DNA from 3 places in the Mesorhizobium sp. M2E.F.Ca.ET.209.01.1.1 genome. Region 3 is predicted to be linked to each of the others. Evidence: riboswitches for the same ligand, from Rfam matches in the RefSeq annotation. Region 3 holds a riboswitch; each other region holds the start of a gene.
What was found. Region 3 has a riboswitch for cobalamin ahead of EN852_RS26510 (aromatic ring-hydroxylating dioxygenase subunit alpha). Riboswitches for the same ligand answer to the same signal wherever they lie in the genome.
Positions count from the first base shown of each region.

Region 1 (4,583 bases), on a different contig from region 3:
TCGCGATCACGCTCGGTATCGTCGTGCTGCTGGCGGTGATATTCGTAGCGGATCGGTTGCAGCGCTGGAGCGGCTTGGATCGAGCGCGGCCGGTGTGGCGACCTTTCTGGAGATCGGCACCGGGCTGATTCTGGTCGGCGCGGCACTGCATCAGATCTTCGGGTAGTGGTGCGCGTCAGCCGAAGCTGTGACCACGCGTTTCCTGGAATTGCTTCAGGCCGTGCGGCTGCGCGGCGCGCCGAAGATTGCCCAACTTGCGGCGGCGAGCGCCGCCACCGTGACCAGCAGCACCGCCAGGCTGGGCAGGTGGAAGACAATGTCTTGCCATCTGGGCTCGATAACCGCGCCGGTGCTGAAGGCCTCGCCGCTGTATTGGCACAGGATCCAGGACGCGCCGCTGCGCACCATGTCGGCGTCGATGTCGGAGATCAGCGCCTTCGCCTCGCGTTCGGCCGCTGGCATCGTCGCCATATAGGCGAGCAGCGCCTTGGCGGTGGCGAGATAGGCGTGGCTGCATTCGTTGAGGGGGCTTTCCTCGTCGCCGAGGCTTCCCGGCATCAGGCCCCACAGACAATAGGTGAATTGCAGATTGCCGTGATTGTAGAGCCGCCGGAAGGCCGGGTCGGTCACGGTCTGGCGCTGGGCGAGGTCGATGATCTGACCACGGTAATGCGCGATCACCGCCATCTGGCCATGCGTGAGGCTGGGGATCTGGATGCCGGGGGGAGGCGGGGCGGATGAGCCGCTATGCGCCTGCGCCGATGCCGCCAGTGAGACCAGCAGGGCTGTCGCCACGAAAAAATTGGCCGCCAGGGCGAGAAACCGTGGCGGCCAACGCATGGGAGTTCAAGCGTAGCGGCGGGCAGGGCCGCGCTGGTCGCGCACCGCGACCACGCGCTCGGCAACCGCGCCGAAGCCGAGCCCGACGACGGTCCATAGCACCAGCTGGATGCCGAGCGAGGCGACGCGGAACTGCCACAGCACCGTCGCCGAGAAGTTTTCCGGCACTTCGTTGATGTCGGGCAGGGCCGCCTTCACCAGCGCGAAGACGACGAGGAAGGCGAGCCCAGCCACGATCGAGGCGTTCCAGGCGCCAAGCCGGGTCCACAGCCGTTGCGCCAGGCCGACCGCCGCCACCATCGCCGCGATCGAGATGACGATCATGATGAAGAACAATTCGGTGCGGTAGGCGATGGTTTCGGGATTGCCGACCGCGGGCGGGTTCGCCGGATATTTGAGGCTCGGCACCACGATAACGGCGAGGAAGCCGAGCAGCGCCAGCAGCGCCGAGGTGCCGCGCGGACCGAGCGAGCCCAACCGGCCATAGGCATAGGCAAAGACCAGCGAGAACAACCCGCCAAGGGCCGCGCCATAGACCAGCACGCCGGTTGCGAGACCGATGCCGGCTTGAACGGCGCGGCTGACCATCTCGGGTTCCGGCGCCTCGCCGGCCGCCTGGGCCTGCTGTTCCTCAAAGGCGATCGCCTTGTCGACCGGCGGCTCGCCATAGACGCGGGCGAAGGCAAACGCCAGAATCCCCGCCACCAGCCCGACAAGCATGCCGCGCAGCAAGAGTTTTCCGACCATGTCAGAGTCCCTTCAAGCAATTCCCGGAAAAATTCGAAGCGTTTTTCCGTTCGGAATTGCGTTAGACCAAAACTCAGAACGGCTCAGCGATGCCGAACCGCTCCAGAGCAATTCCAGGAAAAGTGTGCAACGGTTTTCCGTCCGGAATTGCGTCAGACCAAAACCTGGGACGGTTCAGCCTTCCCCGAACCGCTCCTAGTGGCAGGGGAAGCCGAGCAGGTGGCGGCCGTCATGCACGAATTCGTGCACCGCCGTGCCACGGATCAGCGACGTCGCGCCTTCTTCCGCGCCAACGAAATAGATCATCAGCATCAGCATCAGGCCGGCGAAGATCGCCCAAGGCAGAAGCTCGCGAACCGGAATCGCAACCGGACCGTAGCTGGGGGCGAAGGTGGTGTCGGACATATTGAGCTCCCTTGGGATACTGCGTCCCGTTGATCCAACTATGCTGCGGAATAAGGCCTGACTCTCGGCTGGTGCCGATCACAGTGGCGCGACCGTGCCGGACTCGCACCGGCTTCCAATCCCGTATAGCGCTAAAACACTTGTCAGCACTTCGTTCGCCTGTCAACGACATGTAATGGCCAACGCGGCTTCGCGCGGCCGAAATTCACTGGACCACGGAGTTTTGGGATGTTCGCCCGCCTGACGATGATCGCAAGCGGCGCGACGCAAGCCACGCGCAAGGGCCGCTTCCCGAAGGACGAGGCGCCGGAGCCCAGCGCCTTCGACCGCGCCGGCGCGGTCGCGTCGTCGCTGCGCCGGGCCGACCGCGTCTGGACAAGTCCGGCGCTTGCCGCGCGCAGGACGGCCGAGGCGCTCGGCCTTGACGCGGCGGTCGAGCCGCTGCTTGCCGAGCAGGATTTTGGCCGCTGGGCCGGCAAAAGCTTCGAGGCGATGCAGGCTGAGGACCCGGAAGGCATGGCGGCTTGGTTCTCCGATCCCGACGCAGCACCCCATGGCGGCGAATCGCTTGCCGCGGTGGCCCGGCGGGGTGCTGCGCTGATGGAGCGGCTGGCCGGCGAGAGCGGCCACACCATCGCGCTCACCCATGCCGTGCCGATCCGCGCCGCGATCTTGCATGTGCTGGGCGCGCCGCTCTCCTCGGTCTGGAAGATCGACATCGAGCCGCTGTCGCTCACCGAGTTCCGCAGCGACGGCCGCCGGTGGGTGCTGCATGCGAGCGGGGTTGCCGTCGGCTGAACTGTCGGTTCTTCACATACGCGGATTCTGTCAAGCTTCGACAACCGTGCGGAGGCATATCAAGGCTCGTCGTTTCAGCGATCGCTAACGGAACGGAAACACCTCGCTGTTATGGTGCCGCCCGTGGCGAGGAGAGCCTTGCCTTAGGAGCCGTCGGAAATGGCCAATTATCCCGAGACCGAGCGCCGTCTTCATGCGCGCGAATTCGTGCTCAAGGAAGCCACGATCATTGCCGGGGCCGTCAGGATCGGCTGCTCGGTCAGGAACCAGCACGAGCAGGGCGCGGAATTGCGCGTCGCCGCCGATACGCAGATCCCGGAGCGCTTCCTGCTCGAGGTCCCAGCCGACGATACGACCTATCGCGCCTTGGTGCGGTGGCGGCGCAACGACCGCATCGGCGTGGCGCTCTACAGCAACGCGCCGAAGGACTGACGCGCGGCCCGCCGCTCAGCAATTCGTGACTTGATCCTGCCCGCGCGGCGTGCAACCCGGCACATGGGGAACGCAACCGTGGCGCGTGCGTTCATGAGGGCCGATCAACTGGGACTTCACGCATGAGCAGGACAGCCGTTTGGGTGGCGCTGATCGCTATCGTTCTCGTGGGCCTCTATTTGTTGCAGGCCAATGGCCTGATCAAATTCTGATGCGGCGGGGCGCGGCGCCCTTCGCCGGGTCAGCAGCAGCGGCTTTCTCCGCAGCACGGCTTGCCCGCAACCGCCTGTTCCTTCAGCCAGCGGTCACGCGGCTTGCAGCTCGCCGGCCGCGGCGAAAGCTCGACCTCGATGGCGCCGCCAACGACGCTTGGCTGGGCCGCCCGGTGCAGTTCCATCGGGCGGACGCCGTCGCTGACCTCGAAGGTCAGTTTCGCCGATTGGTCGAGGGCCACGTGATCCGAGACCTTGCGGATGATCGCCGCGAATTTGCCGGCCGGCATATGGACCGGCCCGCCTTCGTCCACGTCCCATAGCTGAACGAAGATCTCCGACCAGGATTCGGGATTCGCCTCGCAATCCAGCGCCGAGAACTGCCCGGCCTTCACCTCGGTGACATGATAGCCTGCTTTAACCGGCCGCCCGTCATAGCGGAAAACAAGCGGCCTGTCCTTGTAATCGGCCAGCGCGCTCAGCAGGTCGCCGATGGTCAGGTCGGAGGGATCGATCGGGTTGGCGTTTTTATGATTGTCAGAAGACAGCATGTCGGCTATTCCTCATTTCAACATTTCAAGGATTATTGAAATATGGATGAACGTCAAGCCCTGATCGCCTTTGGCGCGCTGTCGCAGGAGACGCGCCTGCGCCTGCTGCGCCTGTTGGTCGTCGCCGGGCCGGATGGAATCGCCGCCGGTTCGCTCGCCGAACAGGTCGAGGTCTCGCCCTCCAATGTCAGCTTCCACCTCAAGGAACTGGAACGGTCCGGCCTCGTCACCGCACGGCGCGATGCCCGCTCGATCGTCTACAGCGCCGAATACGACGCGCTGTCCGGGCTGATCCGGTTCCTGATGGAGGATTGCTGCTCGGGCCGCCCGGAAATCTGCGCGCCGGCGCTTGCCGCATCTTGCTGCGCGCCGGGCGAGGGGACCCGGCAATGACCGTCACGCTCCTTGCCCGACCCAGGGTCAACCGATGAACGCTTTCGATCTCTCGCGCCGGTTCGTCGCCGAAGCCCTGGGCACTGGTCTGCTGGTGGCGACGGTTGTCGGTTCCGGCATCATGGCCGAGACGCTGACGCATGACACCGCGCTGGCGCTGCTCGGCAACACGCTCGCGACCGGCGCCATGCTGGTGGTGTTGATC
Region 1 covers NZ_SADP02000004.1:452,699-457,281, reverse strand. The annotation lists gene EN852_RS11445 (sulfite exporter TauE/SafE family protein) at 1-128, shown strand, start outside; gene EN852_RS11440 (hypothetical protein) at 214-840, opposite strand; gene EN852_RS11435 (CbtA family protein) at 847-1,587, opposite strand; gene EN852_RS11430 (CbtB domain-containing protein) at 1,783-1,992, opposite strand; adenosylcobalamin (AdoCbl) riboswitch at 1,994-2,136, opposite strand; gene EN852_RS11425 (histidine phosphatase family protein) at 2,221-2,790, shown strand; gene EN852_RS11420 (PilZ domain-containing protein) at 2,950-3,222, shown strand; gene EN852_RS11415 (DUF6428 family protein) at 3,464-3,985, opposite strand; gene EN852_RS11410 (metalloregulator ArsR/SmtB family transcription factor) at 4,028-4,378, shown strand; gene EN852_RS11405 (MIP/aquaporin family protein) at 4,413-4,583, shown strand, end outside.
Region 1: another riboswitch for cobalamin. It lies ahead of EN852_RS11430 (CbtB domain-containing protein); the one in region 3 lies ahead of EN852_RS26510 (aromatic ring-hydroxylating dioxygenase subunit alpha).

Region 2 (4,583 bases), on a different contig from region 3:
GCAGCCGTAGCGCCACCAGTCGTAACCGCCGAGGATGCGGACGAGGATTACCTTGGCATGGCGGGCGACGCTGTCGATCCACAGGTCGACCGACATCGGGTGGCGGAGATCGCGCAGCGCCGCCAGCCGCATCGAGGGCAGCCGCTCCGCATCGGCCTTCCAGGCGGCGGCGAGGCCGGCGAGATCGCTGTCGGTGAAGGACAGCGCCACGACATCCGCAGGCGTCTGCCTGAGGTCGACAGGCTCGGCGAGATCGTCGAGCGAAGCGGATGTGGTGGCGAGGATATGCATCGCAGCCCGGATTTCCCTCAGCCGGCGAGGATACGCTCGATTGCCGGGCGGTTCAGCCCCTTGAGGCCGATGACGACGAGCCGCGAGCGGCGGTCGTCCTCGGCGGTCCAGGCACGGTCGTAATAGTGATTGACGCGCGGGCCGACAGCCTGGAGCAGGAGCCGCATCGGCTTGCCGCCGACCTCGACGAAGCCTTTGACGCGCAGCACGTTCTCCTGCTCGGCGGCTACAGCGACGCGCTTGGCCAGTTCGTCCGGATTGGCGATCGACGGGATATCGATGACGAAGGAGTCGAAATCGTCATGCTCATGGTCGAGCTCGTCGTCGTGATGGGTCTTGCGGTTCTCGATATCGTCCTCGACGGCAAGGCCGAGGCCGAGCAGCACGGACGGATCGACCTTGCCCTGCGCGGTCGGTACGACTTTCACGGCGCGCGCGACGTGTTCGCCGATGACGGCATTCGCGCGCTCAGAGCCCGCCGCATCCATCAAATCGCTCTTCGACAGGATGATCAGGTCGGCGCAGGCGATCTGGTCCTCGAAGACCTCCTCGACCGGATCGTCATGGTCGAGCGTCACGTCCGCCGCGCGCTGCGCCTGGAGGGCATCCATGTCGGAGGCCACGCGGCCGTCGGCCAGTGCCGGGCCGTCGACCACGGCGACGACGCCGTCGACCGTGACGCGGCTCTTCACCGTGGGCCATTGGAAGGCCTGGACCAGCGGCTTCGGCAGAGCGAGGCCGGAGGTCTCGATCAGGATGTGGTCGACTTTCGGCGTGCGGGACAGGATTTGGTCGAGCGCCGGCACGAAATCGTCGGCGACGGTGCAGCAGATGCAGCCATTGGCGAGCTCGACAATGTTTTCCTCCGGGCAGGTGTCGACGCCACAGCCCTTCAGGATCTCGCCGTCGATACCGACATCGCCGAATTCGTTGACGATGATCGCCAGCCGCTTGCCCTTGGCGTTTTCCAGCAAGTTGCGGATCAGCGTCGTCTTGCCGGCGCCGAGGAAGCCGGTGACGACGGTGCAGGGCACGCGGGAAACGGAAGCGTTCATGGTTAGTCCTTCATGTCGAGGGGAGGGATGCGGGCAACCAGGCCGCGTTTGAGGGAATCGGGCCGGCCGCGCCAGGGGATGAGGCCGTCGGTCGAAGTGGCGAAGAGCTTTGCGCCGGCGACGAGGTCGGCGCCGCTGGTCGTCTCCAGATCGCCGAAGACGTAGCTCCAGCAGCCGTCGCGCAGCAGCGCCGCGCTCAGCCGGCGCTTGCAATTGCCAAGGCATTCGACGGTGCGGATGCGGATGTTTTCGCCCGATGCGGCACAGCGTGTGTCTTCGGCCAGCAGCGCGCCGGCGCGCGGATGGGCGTCCGAGCCGGTCTCGTCGCGGCAGGACGAGCAGACGATGACGGTCACGCCAGCCAAAGCGTCGGGCTCGGACGAAATGTCCGCGATATTTGCCGAGAAGCTGCCGTTGCGATCCAAAACCAGGCTCCTTGCCCGGAAAACCCGCCGGGCATTCGGATACTTAAAGTCTCAGACGGCAGGTCTCCTGGCTCGCGGGTCGTCGCCTTGAATGCCGCCTTCCCGGGAACATCCCAGTGGTTTTCGGCCGGGGCTCGTCGCTTACAGTTGCGGGGACAGCCGCGGATTTGGAATTTTTCAACTCCGCACCGCATTCCCTCTTGGCTCCTCCCTTTGCCGGGAGAAGACCGTCTGGGTCAGGATTTAGGCTTACGGCTAGGCGCCTGTCAACGCGTGGCTACGACACCGCGATGTCGGCCAGCGCCGGTCCGAGGTCGCCGGCCGGCGTCACTTCGATCGCCTCCAGGCCAAGCCAGCCCTGCATCTGCTTCAACTCTTCGTAGAGCTGGGCTGCCGTCTCCGGTGGCGCGTCAGCCTCGGCATAGGCTGCATGGACGCGTAGCACGCTGGCCGGGCGGTCGGCGCGGAGGTCGACGCGGGCGACGATGCGGTCGCCGAGCAGAAAGGGCAACACGTAGTAGCCGTATTGGCGCTTTTCGGCCGGCGTGTAGATCTCGATTCGGTAACGGAAATTGAAGAGCTTTTCGGTGCGCGTGCGTTCGAAAACCACGGGATCGAAGGGGGCGAGCAGGGCGCGCGCGTCGATCCGGCGCGGGATGCGCGCGTCCTTATGAAGATAGGCTGTCTTGTCCCAGCCTTCGACCTTGACCGGCAGCAATTCGCCGGCTTCGACCAGTTCCTCGATGCGGTCCTTGGTGTCGCCCGGCGCCAGGCGAAAATAGTCGCGAAGGTCGCCATAGGTGGCGATGCCGTGGGCACGGGCGGAAATGCGCAGCAATTCGCGATGCGCGTCCTCGACCGAGGGCACCGGCAGGTCGAGCACCGCCTGCGGCAAAACGCGCTCGGGCAGATCGTAATAGCGTTCGAAGCCGCGCCGGTAGGCGGTGGTGATGCGTCCGGCCCAGAACAGCCATTCGAAAGCATGCTTGGCCTCGCTCCAGCCCCACCAGCCGCCATTGCCCTTGTGGCCTTCGATATCGGAGGCGGCGATCGGCCCGCGATCGGCCACCTCCTTATAGATCTCGTCGATCATCGCCTTGCGTTCGCGGCCCCATTTGGCGAGGCCGAGATACATCTCGTCGCCCTGCTCGGCGCGCTGCATGCGCCAGCGCATCAAGGGATAGGTCTCGACGGGTAGGAACGAGGCCTCATGCGCCCAATATTCAAAGACCGCGCGCTTGCGGCCCACCGCGGCATTGTCGAGCAGCGCAAGCGGGTAGGGGCCGAGACGCGAATAGAGCGGCATATAATGAGCGCGCACCACCGCACTGACGGAATCGATCTGCAACAGGCCGGTTCGCGAAAGCACACGCGCAAGATGCCGGCGATCCGGAACCCCTCCGGGACGAGGGTCGTTGAACCCCTGTGATCCAAGCGCGATGCGCCTCGCCATGGCGAGCGAGATTTTCTCCTTCATCAAGCTGTCCTTGCCCCGATCGTCCGTTGGATTCTTAGCCGGTGATTCCGGCCATGCTAGCAGGCAAATGGCGGGAGATATGTCAGGAGAGAAAAGTGGAGTAAAAAGTGAAGGAAATCAAACAGGAGCGGATCGGACCAGTTTCTTCCGATAAGGCGTCCAGGGTCGCGATTTGAACAAGGTTTGACTTGCGTCACCGAAACCGCTGCGCTAACCCTCGCCGCGTTGCAGCATGGGCCTCTTAAAACGGTTCAGCGGTTAAACTGTCACGCTTCCGCATCAGAGTTCGTTGCTGTAATCAAAGTGAACTGCCCCGCCGAAGGAAAGCCGCCGCATGAGCGCACTCCTGAGTTCATATCTGCCCATCGTCCTGTTCATCGCCGTGGCGATGGTCGTGGGTTTGGCGCTCATCATAGCCCCCTTCCTGGTGGCGTATCGCAATCCCGATCCGGAAAAGCTTTCCGCCTATGAATGCGGGTTCAACTCGTTCGATGACGCCCGCATGAAGTTCGACATCCGCTTCTATTTGGTGTCGATCCTGTTCATCATCTTCGATCTCGAGGTCGCCTTCCTGTTCCCGTGGGCGGTGTCCTTCTCCAAGCTCGGCATGCTCGGCTTCTGGTCGATGATGGTGTTTTTGGCGGTGCTGACCATCGGCTTTGCCTATGAATGGAAAAAAGGAGCGCTGGAATGGGATTGAACGACAGTTCAGGCACCCTCGTCGCGCCGAAGCCCAAGGGCATTATCGACCCCAACACCGGCAGGCCGGTGGGGGAGGACGATCCCTTCTTCCTCGAAATCAACAATGAACTGGCCGACAAGGGCTTCCTTGTCACCTCGACCGAAGCGCTGATCACCTGGGCGCGCAGCGGCTCGCTGATGTTCATGACCTTCGGCCTTGCCTGCTGCGCGGTCGAGATGATCCACACCTCGATGCCGCGTTATGACTCCGAGCGTTTCGGCGTCGCGCCGCGCGCGTCGCCGCGCCAGTCCGACATCATGATCGTCGCCGGCACGCTGACCAACAAGATGGCGCCGGCGCTGCGCAAGGTCTACGACCAGATGCCGGAGCCGCGCTACGTCATCTCGATGGGCTCCTGCGCCAATGGCGGCGGCTACTACCACTATTCCTACTCGGTGGTGCGCGGCTGCGACCGCGTCGTGCCGGTCGACATCTATGTGCCCGGCTGCCCGCCGAGCGCCGAAGCGCTGCTCTACGGCATTCTCCTTCTGCAGAAGAAGATCCGCCGCACCGGCACGATCGAACGGTGAGCCGATGACCCTGGCGTTGAACGAACTCTCCACCTATCTCGGCGAGAAGCTCTCCGGCCGCAT
Region 2 covers NZ_SADP02000003.1:102,758-107,340, forward strand. The annotation lists gene cobN (cobaltochelatase subunit CobN) at 1-291, opposite strand, end outside; gene cobW (cobalamin biosynthesis protein CobW) at 309-1,346, opposite strand; gene EN852_RS06700 (DUF1636 family protein) at 1,349-1,771, opposite strand; cobalamin riboswitch at 1,811-2,018, opposite strand; gene EN852_RS06705 (winged helix-turn-helix domain-containing protein) at 2,049-3,248, opposite strand; gene EN852_RS06710 (NADH-quinone oxidoreductase subunit A) at 3,583-3,948, shown strand; gene EN852_RS06715 (NADH-quinone oxidoreductase subunit B) at 3,939-4,520, shown strand; gene EN852_RS06720 (NADH-quinone oxidoreductase subunit C) at 4,525-4,583, shown strand, end outside.
Region 2: another riboswitch for cobalamin. It lies ahead of EN852_RS06700 (DUF1636 family protein); the one in region 3 lies ahead of EN852_RS26510 (aromatic ring-hydroxylating dioxygenase subunit alpha).

Region 3 (4,583 bases):
CGGCCGGCGCGCGCAGTTGACGAACCCGACATCGGTCCAGGGCGCGCAGTCGTTCAGCCAGCGCAGCATCGACATCATCGGTGTGACGCCGGATCCGGCCGAAATGAACAGATATTTGGCCGCCGGATGGCTGTGCAGCGAGAAATCGCCGGCCGGCCCGTAGGCCTTCACATGGACGCCGGGCTTCAGATTGTCGAACATCCAGCGCGTGCCGACGCTTCCGGCTTGCGCTTTCACCGTCACTGCGATCGAGAACGGCCGCGACGGCGAGGACGACAACGTGTAGGTGCGCATTAGCGGTCCGTCGGCCGTCGGCAATTCCAGCGTCACGAACTGCCCCGGCTTGTAGCGGAACCAGGTCTGATTGTCGGAGCGGAAGGTGAACGTCTTCACCTGCGGCGCCTCGTCGCTGACGCCGATCACTTCCAGCACCTGCAGCCTGTCGTTCCACGGCGCCATCTCGTCGAGATGGCGATAGAGGCCGAGATCCGTCATCGCATTCACCTCCTCGGCCTTCAGGCGACGCTGCGCAGCGCCGGGCGACCGCCTTCGGCAAGGCGCGGACCGATGAAGGAGGCGTACCACTCGACGAACTGGATGACGCCGCCCTCATGCAGCTCGGAATAGGGACCAGGCTCGTAGGCCGGCGACAGGATGCCGAGCGCGTTTTCCTCGACGATGCGGCGGTCCTGATCGTTGGTCTCGGTCCAGACATGGGTGAGCTCTGCCAGATCGTAGTCGACGCCTTCCACCGCGTCCTTGTGGACCAGCCATTTCGTCGTCACCGCGGTCTCGGTGGCGCTGATAGGCAGCACACGGAAGGTGACGGCGTGGTCGATGAGGATATGGTTCCACGTGGTCGGGTAGTGGTAATGCATCAACGTGCCGATACGGTCGGTGGCGACGCCGGCGGACAGGTTTTTCGTCACGGCGCGCTTGCCGCTCATCGTGTAGCTGACGGCGTCGCGCAGCAGCGGCGCGCGCGTTGCGCGGTATTGCCCGGCCGGATCGATCCGGAACCGGCTCGGCAGACCCGCCGCCTCGCATTTCGCCCAGTGCGCAAGCATTTCCGGATCGCTGTCGGCGCCTTGCACGCCTGTCACCGTCGGCGCTTCCGGAAAAGTCTTGCACAGTTCCGGATGGTTGCCGGCGCAATGATAGCATTCGCGGTTGTTTTCCCAGACGAGCTTCCAGTTGCCCTTCTCGACGATCGTCGATTCGAACGCGACCTTCGCCTCGCTCAGCCGGTGCGGCAGGAGATAGGGTTCGATCATGGCGCGCATGGGCGCGAAGTCGGCAGGCTCCTTTGCCAGGCAGATGAAGATGTAGCCGCCGACGCTTTCGCAGGCCACGGGCTTCAGGCCGAACTGGCCTTTGTCGAACCCTTCCGCCATCTGGCGCGCAAACAGCAACCGCCCGTCGAGCTCGTAAGTCCACTGATGGTAAGGACAGACCAGCTTGGCGGCGGTGCCCTTGTCCGTGTTGCACACGCGGCTGCCGCGATGCCGGCAGGAGTTGTGGAAAGCGTTGATCCTTCCCTTCTGGTCGCGGACCAGCACCACCGGATAGTCGCCGACCTGGACGGTGATGTAGCTGCCTGGTTTCGGCAGCTCGCAATCATGGCCGATGAACAACCAGTCACGATACCAGATCAGCTCCATGTCGAGCTTGAAATAATCGGGATCGGTATAGAAGGGCTGCTCAAGCGAGTAGCCCGGCTTACGGCTCTGCAGGAGCCTCAGCATGTCGTTACGCGCATCCATGTCCTGTCCTCGCATCAAGGACTGAACTGGTGGTGATGGAGAAGAACGACCGCCACCGGCAGGGCCGGGCGCGCGCCGTCCGCCTCTTGACCGCCCACCGCGATCAGTCGAGTTCCAAATGTCTCGGGCTGGTTTCCGGGCTTTGGAGTTGCCCTCGCGGGCAGTCGCAACACCTTCCCAGGCCCATGGCCCAGTGGTCTCCCGTTGCGACTTCACTCCACCACCGTTGCGGGGGCAGCGCCGGATTTCGACCGGCTTCCCAATTCTCCGCGTCGTCGCGACGAAGCGGCACCTGAGATGGCCTGATCTAACCACGACAGCCGGTTTCCCGTCGGCATGAAAACGACATCGCATCCATGCGGCGCGACAATGGACGCCGTATTCACGGTGCCGGTTCCCGTCTTTTTCGCCTTGCCCCCGCTTCCGGGGACGAGGTTCGGGAGGCCTTGGATGGTTAACAGTATCAAAAAGTGACTATTAGCAGATTCTAAAATCGAACCGAACGGTTCGTTTCTGTTGACGGTGCGTGCAGAGCGCTGTGAACGTTGGCGCTCCGACACACTTGGTGAGCCAACTGCATAGATCGCATAAACCATTGATAAAACTGAGTAAAAATGTGGTCATAGGCATGCTTATCAAAAACTTCAAGATGCGGATTCATGGTCCAGACGAAAAAACTTCGTGATTGGAATCCGGCGATCGGCTTACCCAAATGAGCGCTGTCCGAACGACGCGATTTCATTCCCAAGACACGCCGCTAGACGGACGGAATAAAAATACTGGAGTAGCAAAAATGAAAAAGATTGTTCTCACTGCCGCCGCCCTTCTGGCCATTTCGGGCAGCGCCTTTGCCGGTAGCGATAATTACAACTCGCAGGCTGCCAATCAGCCGGCGGCCACCGTCGACTCTTCTTACACGGCCTCGGTCCGCAAGTCCGAACCGGCTGAACAGAAGCCTGTCACCACGGGCGCCGACCGCAACCTTTTCGGTAACAACTAACAGCCGACGTCGAACCGGCGACCGGCTTGCCCGTCGTCTCGGTCGGATCAAGAAATTCAGGAGTCCCTAAGATGAAAAAGATCGTTCTTGCCACCGCGGCTCTCGTGGCCGTTTCCACGGCCGCTTTTGCGGGCAGCGACAACTACAACAACAGCGGCGTCAACCAGCCGGCTCCGGCCGTGGATACGACCCGCACCTCGTCGATCGGCACCGGTTCGCCGGTCTACAAGCTGCTGAACTCGGGCGACGCGCAGAAGTCGGCGCCGCAGGGCAGCGACCGCGATCACTTCGGCAATCGTTAACAGCCGACCGTGATTTAAAACAGGAGCGGCGGGCCAAGGCCCGCCGCTTTTTTCTTTGCCGTGGCGGCTCTGTCCGCTCAGGCCGCCTTCGCTTCTTCGCGATGCAGCGTGAAGGAATGGCCGTCGGCGTCGAAGATATGCAGATCGCCGGCGCTGGCGTTGAGCCGCAGTGTCTCTCCGCGCTTGACCTCGACATTGCCCGGCAGCTTGGCGACCAGCGGCAGGTCGGCGCGGCCGATATCGATATAGACGAGCTGAACCTCGCCGAGCTGCTCGATATAGTCGACCTTGCCCTCGAAGAGGTAATCGGAACCGGTGGCGATCAAGAGATCCTCCGGCCGCACGCCGAAGCTGACCGCGGCGCCATTCGCCGAGGCAGGCGTCGCGATCGGCACCGTCGCCTTGCGGTCGCCGACATGGCTGACCACGGTCGGGTTGCCGGCTTTCTCGATCTTCGCCGGCAATATGTTCATCGCCGGCGAGCCGATGAACTGGGCGACGAACAGATTGCCGGGCCGCTTGTAGAGCTCCATCGGCGTGCCGACCTGCTCGACAACTCCTTCCTTCAACACCACGATGCGGTCCGCCAGCGTCATCGCCTCGACCTGGTCGTGGGTGACGTAGATCATCGTGGTGTTCGGCATCGATTCCTTCAGCTTGGCGATCTCGATGCGGGTGGCGACGCGCAGCGCTGCGTCAAGGTTCGAAAGCGGCTCGTCGAACAGGAACACTTTCGGGTTGCGCACGATGGCGCGGCCGATGGCGACGCGCTGGCGCTGGCCGCCCGACATCGCCTTGGGCAGGCGGTCGAGATATTTGGTCAGCTGCAGGATTTCCGCCGCCTGCCGCACCCGCTTGTCGATCTCCGCCTTGCTTTCCTTGCCGATCTTCATAGAGAAGGCCATGTTGTCGTAGACCGTCATGTGCGGATAGAGCGCATAGGACTGGAACACCATGGCGATGCCGCGCTTCGACGGCGGCACGTCGTTCACCACCTCGCCATCGATCTTCAACTCGCCCCCGGTGATCTCCTCGAGCCCCGCGATCGACCGCAGCAAGGTGGATTTGCCGCAGCCCGATGGCCCGACGAAGACGATGAACTCTCCCGATTTGATGTCGAGGTCGATGCCGTGGAGAATGTTGAGGTTGCCGTATGACTTCTTCACCTGGTTCAGCGTGACATCGGCCATGTTTGTCTCCTCCCGTTGATTGCTGTCTTAGAAGTTCAGTCGATGCGCCCGAACCAGGCGCCGTATCCGCCGAGGCGGACCGGCCCGCTGCCAGTCTGTCCCGAAAAGCCATGTCCGGGCAAGGGCTGCAGCGCGCCTTGGCCGAGATCGATTTCGGCGGATTTGCTGCCGAGGTTGAAGGCGCAGACGATCCGCTCACTGCCCTCGCGGCGCGTGAAGGCGACGGTATCGCCGTCGCTTGCGATAAAGTCGATCTCGCCCTTGGCCAGCGCCGGGTGCTGGCGACGGAAGGCGAGGAAGCGGCGGTAGTGCTCGAGCAGCGAGCTGG
Region 3 covers NZ_SADP02000017.1:75,331-79,913, reverse strand. The annotation lists gene EN852_RS26515 (hybrid-cluster NAD(P)-dependent oxidoreductase) at 1-495, opposite strand, end outside; gene EN852_RS26510 (aromatic ring-hydroxylating dioxygenase subunit alpha) at 516-1,763, opposite strand; cobalamin riboswitch at 1,872-2,074, opposite strand; gene EN852_RS26505 (DUF680 domain-containing protein) at 2,557-2,763, shown strand; gene EN852_RS26500 (DUF680 domain-containing protein) at 2,835-3,065, shown strand; gene ugpC (sn-glycerol-3-phosphate ABC transporter ATP-binding protein UgpC) at 3,143-4,255, opposite strand; gene EN852_RS26490 (alpha-glucosidase) at 4,291-4,583, opposite strand, start outside.